DNA from 2 places in the Brochothrix thermosphacta DSM 20171 genome. Region 1 is predicted to be linked to the other one. Evidence: a T-box and tRNA genes for the amino acid it is inferred to sense, from the RefSeq annotation. Region 1 holds a T-box; the other holds one or more tRNA genes.
The links. The T-box of region 1 lies ahead of leuS (leucine--tRNA ligase). A T-box ahead of a tRNA ligase gene usually reads a tRNA of that ligase, here a tRNA-Leu.
Positions count from the first base shown of each region.

Region 2: it has a tRNA-Leu gene. The T-box ahead of leuS (leucine--tRNA ligase) is inferred to sense a tRNA for this amino acid. The anticodon was not compared.

Region 1 covers NZ_CP145608.1:1,134,270-1,138,626, reverse strand. The annotation lists gene leuS (leucine--tRNA ligase) at 1-2,349, opposite strand, end outside; T-box leader at 2,436-2,654, opposite strand; gene V6S17_RS05865 (hypothetical protein) at 3,168-3,344, opposite strand; gene V6S17_RS05860 (hypothetical protein) at 3,375-3,656, opposite strand; gene V6S17_RS05855 (hypothetical protein) at 4,161-4,357, opposite strand, start outside.
Region 2 covers NZ_CP145608.1:736,733-741,089, forward strand. The annotation lists tRNA gene V6S17_RS03770 (tRNA-Gln) at 1-8, shown strand, start outside; gene V6S17_RS03775 (NCS2 family permease) at 354-1,628, shown strand; tRNA gene V6S17_RS03780 (tRNA-Leu) at 1,782-1,866, shown strand; gene V6S17_RS03785 (fluoride efflux transporter FluC) at 1,934-2,320, shown strand; gene V6S17_RS03790 (fluoride efflux transporter FluC) at 2,317-2,661, shown strand; gene V6S17_RS03795 (amino acid permease) at 2,700-4,172, shown strand.

The sequences.
Region 1 (4,357 bases):
GTTTTCTTGGATAGCTTCATCTGCCATCGCCATTGCTTCAAGTTCATCTTTCGCTAAGCCATTTTTTATTTCAACGCGGCTTTTCACTTTTCCGTTGACTTGGAAAATAACTTCAACTATATCTTCGTGCAACATCGCTTCATCATGTACTGGCCAAGCTACATAACTAATGTCTTCTTCATGTCCTAGTTTTTGCCATAGTTCTTCACTCATATGCGGAGCGATTGGCGCTAACAATTGTAAGAAGCCTTCAATGTGACCTTTATATACTGTATCTGCTTTATATGCTTCATTAATGAATACCATCAATTGTGAAATTGCTGTATTGAAATGCAACACTTCATAATCAGCTGTTACTTTCTTCACTGTTTGATGATAAACGCGGTCAAGACTGCCGTCATTCGTTGCTACGATTTTATCTTGTACTTTTTCAGCACGTTCGTCAATTAACAAACGCCAAACGCGGTCTAAGAACTTACGTGCCCCATCAAGTCCATTGACACTCCATGCAATACTTGCATCTAATGGCCCCATGAACATTTCGTAAACACGCAATGCATCTGCACCATATTGCTCAACTACATCATCAGGATTAACAACGTTTCCACGAGATTTACTCATTTTTTCATTGTTTTCCCCTAAAATCATACCTTGATTATACAATTTTTGGAAAGGTTCTGGTGTGGGTACAACTCCGATATCATAAAGGAATTTATGCCAGAAACGTGCATAAAGCAAGTGTAATACCGCATGTTCTGCCCCGCCTAAGTACATATCTACTGGCAACCATTCTTTCAGTTTTTCAGGGTCAGCTAACATCTCTTTGTTATCTGGATCAATATAACGTAAGAAGTACCAGCTTGATCCTGCCCACTGTGGCATTGTATTTGTTTCGCGACGTCCTTTCAAACCTGTTTCAGGGTCAACAACATTCAACCATTCTGTGGCATTTGCCAATGGTGATTCTCCTGTACCTGATGGTTTTATATGTTCCATGTATGGCAAGTTAACTGGTAATTCTTCTTCTGGAACAGTTGTCATTGTACCATCTTCCCAGTTAATAATTGGAATTGGCTCGCCCCAATAACGTTGACGAGAGAATACCCAATCACGAAGGCGATAAGAAACTTTTGTTTCTCCGTGTTTATTTTCTTCTAACCATTGAATTGCTTTTTCAATCGCATCTGCCTTGTTCAAACCATCTAAAAATTCAGAGTTGATGTGTGTCCCTTCGCCTGTAAAAGCTTCAGTTGCAACATCGCCACCTTCAAGCACTGGAATAATTGGCAGATCAAACGTTTGTGCAAACTCATAATCACGTTCATCGTGTGCAGGAACAGCCATAATAGCGCCTGTACCATATGTTGATAATACATAATCCGCAATCCAAATCGGTACTGCTTTACCATTAACTGGGTTAATTGCATAAGCACCTGTAAAAGCACCTGTTTTTTCTTTTGCTAAGTCAGTACGCTCAAGGTCACTCTTCAATGCTACTTCTTTTTGATAAGCTTCCACGGCCGATTTATTCTCAGCTGTTGTAATTTTTTCTACCAACGCATGTTCTGGTGAAAGCACACAATATGTTGCGCCAAATAATGTATCTGGACGCGTTGTAAATACAGCAAACGAAGCATCATGGTCTTTAACGGCAAAATTAACTTCTGCTCCATAAGAACGACCAATCCAATGACGTTGCATTTCTTTAATGCTTTCCGGCCAATCAACCAAGTCCAAATCATCCACTAAACGATCCGCATAAGCTGTGATTTTAAGCATCCATTGGCGCATAGGGCGTCTTACAACCGGATGTCCACCTCGTTCACTCAAGCCATTGATGACTTCTTCATTCGCCAATACAGCACGTAATTCTGGGCACCAGTTGACTGCGACCTCATCAACGTATGCCAAACCTTTATTATAAAGTTGGATAAAAATCCATTGTGTCCATTTATAGTAATCTGGATCTGTCGTATTAACTTCACGGTCCCAATCATAAGAAAAACCTAATGAGTTAATTTGACGACGAAATGTTTCAATATTTTCAGCTGTAAATTCCTTGACATCATTTCCTGTGTCGATTGCGTATTGCTCAGCTGGTAATCCAAAAGCATCCCAGCCCATTGGATGAAGCACTTTAAAACCTTGTGCACGTTTCATTCGCGCTAAAATATCAGTTGCTGTATAACCTTCAGGGTGTCCAACATGCAAACCAACGCCTGAGGGATAAGGGAACATATCTAATGCGTAAAAATTACCTGCTGTTCCGCCTTTTTCAGTTTTAAAGGTACTTTGTTCTTTCCAGTATGATTGCCATTTTGGTTCAATCAAACGATGATTAAATGTCATATTATTATCCCCTTTTTCATATTATTAACGATGATAGTTACCGTTTTTGGACATAAAAAAACGCCCCAAAAAGCCATCAATCGACTTTTCGGGACGAGAATTTGCTTCCCGCGGTACCACCCGGCATTAACACACCAAAATATAGTGTATCCACTTCAATTTCTTAACGCGAAATGCACGTCTCCAACTACTCTTTTCACTGGAGCACTTAAGGATGAGTTCACAATTCGTGTTGATTAGCTCGCACCACCCGCTAACTCTCTCAACAACACAGCCTTGCTACTAGTTCCTATCATCGTTTTTATTCTATACTCCTTATTGTAGTCAATAACTGCCTATTAAGCAAGTGTCAGATTGAATAAAACTACTTACATATGCGGTTAATTCTCACTTAGGTGTATGTTCCAAAAGTGCATAATAAAAATTAAACTGTTCTTTTATGCATTAGAACTACTTATTAAGGATTTTATAGATGCCTTAATAACGTGCACCAAACAAAAACGAACTTACTCCATTAGTGAATTCGCTTTTGTTGTTTTTTGTATAAAGCGAAAGAGAACGCATTAATCGTTCTCTCTTTGTTTATAGCTAGGAATGCTTCTTTCTGATTTTATTAACAATTAAAGTAAGCACTATATAAATAATTGTAACTACACTATATTTTCCCAGAAAAAAGAAAATCCTTTGAGGGTTTTCTGTTGGTACTGTAAAACATATATCACCAATCGCTGTGACGACGAATATTATCATAGCTACTATAAATAACTCTTTCATCAATTTAACCTCAACCTTTCTCTGATAAATATCTATCGATCAGGCTAACGCCTAATTTTATTAATAATTGCTGTAAGAGCTGAATAAATAACGATTGTGATAACAAACTCTCCCACAAAAAAGAATACTCGTTGGGGATTCTCTGTTGGAATTGTGAAGAATGTTTCACCAGTAATCATAACGGTGAAAATGATAATGCCTCCTAGAAAAAAATTTCCCATAAATTAGGACCATACCTTTCTATTAAATATCTATATAGCCATTATTTTTTTCTTGTCTCGCTTGTCTATTTGTTTGGCAATCATGCCACCAACACCTGAAAAATTAAGTGTAAATGTAACAGCGCCTACAACCGCCCAAGCAAGTTTAGGTGCTCCCCATGCAGTCAATCTACTTTTCACAGTACGACTAAAGACTCTGGCAGCTTCTTTCTTGCCTTTAATGCGGATATAATCAGCAAATGCTCCAACACCAACACTAACAGCCATACCAATAGCAACATTAAGTATTGTACCTGCCCATCTAGTACTCATCAAACGAAATGCTTGAACTTTTTTATCACCAGTGATGAAACTAGCTGTTTTATCTAATACCGAAAGGCGAGTTTCTTCTAAATCCTTTAAATCTTCATCGATTTTGGCTTGCGAAGTTTGGATATTCTCATATGTTTCATAGTTTTTATCAAAAAAAGCCTTCTAAGTTATCTTTATATACATCCTCAATTTCTGTGTCATCTACTCCCATTATCTGAAATTGTTCATTAAAAAGTATAGATAAAAAGAGAGCACATTAATCGTTCTCTCTTTCTTTACATTGTAGCTAGGAATTCTTATTCTTTATTTTATCAATAAAGAATGTAAGGGATGAATAAATAAGTACAAATACTATAAACTCGCCTACAAAAAAGAATACTCGTTGAGGATTCTCTGTTGGAATTGTGAAAAATATTTCACCAGAGATCGTGACGGCAAAAGCTATAAAAGCGGCTAATAATAAACCTTTCATCAATTTAAACCCATCCTTTTTTAGTTAAATATCTATATAGCCATTATTTTTTTCTTGTCTCGCTCGTCTATTTGTTTGGCAATCATGCCACCAACATCTGAAAAATCAAGTGCAAATATTACAGCACCTGAAACTGCCCAAGCTAATTTAGGTGCTCTCCATGCAGTCAATCTACTTTTCACAGTACGACTAAAGACTCTGGCAGCTTCTTTCTTGCCTTTAATGCGGA
Region 2 (4,357 bases), 400 kb from region 1:
CACCCCAGTTCTTAAGTCTCTATTTATAATAGAGACTTTTTTATTTGCGTGAATTTAAAAGTATTCTAAAGATATGAAGAATCGTCTGGAAATCATGCATTAGTATAGCTTAATTATTTATATAATTAATAAAAACTATTTGTGTACTAAACGTGTTAAAATAAATAGTGCATTGCTTTACGCTTACATAACTATGTTAAGCTAATAACAAAAAATAATAGAACAACTTAAATTATAGATAACTCATGGGTCGCATGAATAATAACACGTTTATTATTTGCTTTGTCTTAAAATAGTAAGCAACGATGCGATGCATTTGAACAGCTGTAATTTAAATACAAGGAGCGTGTCATATGTTTTCAAAGTATCCAATTAAGGTCGATTACAAAAAAGAAGTACTCGCTGGTTTAACAGCATTTTTTGCGATATCTTATGTAATTATTGTGAACTCAATGATTTTAGCAGAAGCAGGAATTCCTCCAGAACTCAGTGTATTTGGTACTATCATTATTTCGATTATCGGTTGTGTTGCAATCGGTTTATTTGCTAAAGTACCCATTGTCATTACGACAGGGATGGGAGTCAATTCGTTTTTTACATATACGCTTGTTTATTCATTGAAACTGAGCTGGCAAGAGGCATTGGCTGTAAGTTTCTCTGCAAGTGTTATTTATTTAATTGTTGCATATACACCATTAACAAATTTATTAGCAGATGCAGTGCCAGAAAGTTTAAAACATGCGATTACAACAGGAATTGGTTTGTTCTTAGTTATAATCGGATTAGAGAAAGGTAGTGTCATTGTAAAAGGTGATCATACCTTTATGCAATTAAATGATTTTTCATCACCGTTATTATTAATGACCTTGTTTACCTTGGTTTTAACATTATTTCTCTTTTTTAAAGGAATTCAAGGGAGTTTCTTTATAGGAATACTAATCACAACAGTAATTACGAATGTATTCAATATTATTCCACGAGAAAAGAGTCTATTTTCGTTACAAGCAATTACTGATTATCCTCAAATTGTTGGGAAATTAGATTTTAGCGGCTTTTTATCAGGTGGCTTTATATTAGGGACTTTTTCTTTAGCGATGATTTTAATTTTTGAATCTATGGGATTATTTAATGGCATATTACCTGGCATCGATAATCATCGTTTTAAAAAGGCTTTTCGTGTTAACGGTATTGTGATGCTCTTTTCAAGTTTATTAGGTACAAGTCCGACTATTCCAGCTGCAGAAAGTTCAACGGGAATTCAAGAAGGTGGACGTACAGGAATCACTGCCATAACGGTTGGTATTTGTTTTGTAGCGGCTATTTTTATGATTCCATTACTATCGTTTATTCCAAGCTCTGCCTTAGCACCAGTCATTATCATCACAGGTTGTTTAATGATGCAGAATATTCGTTTTATCAATTTGGTTGATTTGAGCGAATGGTTCCCAGCGTTCTTAATGATTGTAATGATGGCTTTTTCTATGAGTATTTCAGATGGATTAGCTTTTGGTTTTGTAGCGTATCCACTTGTAAAAGTATTTGTAGGGAAAATTAAACAAATATCCAAAATGACTTGGGTAATCTCCGCTTTGTTTTTTGCATATTTAATTGTGAAAATTTGGATTTAATTAGTATTAAACAGTTACTATGCTTAAAGGTAACTGTTTTTTTTTGAATAAATAAGCAAATAATATACGTTAAATCGAATAAAAAAAGAAGAAATACATAAAAGCTGTTGACAGCGAAAGTTAATTACGGTAATATAAGTAATGCAAGTGTAAGCGGCCATGGCGGAATTGGCAGACGCGTCAGACTAAGGATCTGGTGCCCGTTTAGGGCGTGGAGGTTCAAGTCCTCTTGGCCGCATAGTTAAAGATAGCCAGATTATATCTGGCTATCTTTTTTATTTTTTAAGAGTATAAGGAGGAGAACAATGAGCTATTTGCTTATGTTTTTATTTGGTTCACTTGGAGGAATGTCACGTTATGGCATTGGTTTGTTATTTCAAAGCGATGGTTTTCCTTACGGGACGTTAATTGTGAATCTACTCGGTTGTTTTGTTTTGGTTATTGTGAATGAATATATGAGTATCGCAACTAAAATACCTAAAATGATCATTATGGCCATCGGCACTGGATTTATCGGTGCGTTTACAACTTTTTCAGCATTCAGCATTGATTTTGTACGGTTATTTAAAGCAGGAGAGATCGTACTCGCGCTAAGTTATTTCTCAGTAAGTTTAATCGGTAGTTTTTTGATGATTCAACTTGCTTATTATCTTGTACATAAACTTCTAAATAAGAGGAGGACAAAAGGATGAGTTTTCTTCTTGTTGGTCTAGGCGCTGGTTTAGGTGCCTTATGTCGATATCTCGTGACACAAATAATCTCTTTTGTATATAAAGGAATCTTTCCATTAGCAACCTTTATCGTTAATATGGTAGGGTCTTATGCGATGGCGGCATACCTTTTGCAAAAACCAGATGAAACACAATTATTGTTAGTTGTTATTGGTTTTTTTGGTGGTTTAACTACTTTTTCAACATTTAGTTTAGAAAGTTTTAAACTATTGAAGCAAAAAGAGCTTTATACATTTATTTACTATATTAGCATGTCCTATGTTGTTGGCGTTCTTTTAGCTACCATTGTACATGTTCTATAATTCAAAAGGATTAAAAGTAAACGAAAGGTGGAAAAATTATGGCATTAGATGAACATCATACGGTAAAGACACAGGGTGTAAAACGCCAACTGAAAACGCGTCATTTATCGATGATTGCCATCGGAGGTAGTATTGGTACAGGTTTGTTTGTTGCGAGTGGCTCAGCAATTTCAACGGCAGGTCCTGGTGGTGCACTCGTCGCTTATGTTGGTATTGGGTTAATGGTTTTTTTCCTGATGACTAGCTTAGGTGAAATGGCAACTTATTTACCAGTATCAGGCTCTTTTAGCACGTATGCAACCCGTTTTGTTGATCCAGCCTTTGGATTTGCAATGGGCTGGAACTATTGGTTTAACTGGGCAATTACATTGGCTGTTGATGTTAGTACAGCGGCTTTGATTATGCGTTTTTGGGTACCGCAAATCCCTGGCTGGATCTTCAGCGTTTTCTTTCTGTTGATTATTTTTGCATTGAATGCATTAACAGTTAAAGCGTTTGGTGAAGCTGAATATTGGTTTTCAATCATTAAAGTCATAACAGTGATTGCTTTTATTATCATCGGTATTTTAACTATCTTTGGAATATTAGGTGGGCACTATTATGGTTTATCTAATTTCACTTATAAAGAAGCGCCTTTTGTTGGTGGTGTTCCAGCAATTCTAGCAATGTTTGTTATTGCAGGTTTTTCGTTCCAAGGAACAGAACTGATTGGTATAACAGCTGGTGAATCAAAAACACCAGAAAAAAGTATTCCTAAAGCTATCAAAACGATTTTTTGGCGAATATTATTATTCTATATCTTAGCTATTGCAATTATTGCAGCGATTATTCCTTATACAAGCCCTGATTTATTAGGCGGAAGTGAAACAAATGTCGCAATGAGTCCTTTTACATTGATATTTAAAAATGCGGGATTAGCGATGGCAGCTGGTGTGATGAATGCGATTATTTTAACGTCAGTTTTATCGGCAGGTAACTCAGGTATGTACGCTAGTACACGTATGTTGATGGCGATGGGGCAATCAGGTCAAGCGCCTCGTCGTATGGGACGTGTTAATAAAAGAGGTATTCCAATGAATGCTCTTATTTTCACAGGTATTGTTGCTGGTTTAGCTCTTTTAACATCCATTTTAGGACCACAAGTTTACTTATATTTAGTAGCAGCAAGTGGATTAACTGGTTTTATTGCGTGGATTGGTATCGCTGTATCTCATTACAGGTTCCGACGAGCTTATAAATTACAAGGACATTCATTAGATGAGTTAAAATACAAAGCTAAATGGTTCCCATTAGGCCCCATATTAGCATTGGTTTTATGTATTTTAGTTATTGTAGGGCAAGATTTAGCTTCTTTTGCTAAATGGGATATTCAGGCGATACTAGTCACTTATATGAGTATACCGTTATTCCTTTTCTGCTATTTCTTCTACAAAATCAAGCACAAAACAAAACTTATTCCATTAGAAAAAGTGGACTTAGAAAAAACTGTGGTTGTTACAGATGAAAAATAATTTTTAATAACGAGAGAATGCAGACAAATGTTAGGTCGTTTGTCTGTTTTTTTTTATGGGGAAACAAAATGTATTTCCTAGGAAATAAGATGCATAAAATAAACTGTTTAAAATAGTGAGGAAAAAGCAGGTTGTTTTTATGCTACAATAAATAAGAGAAGAATTAACAGCGTGATTGCTGTATC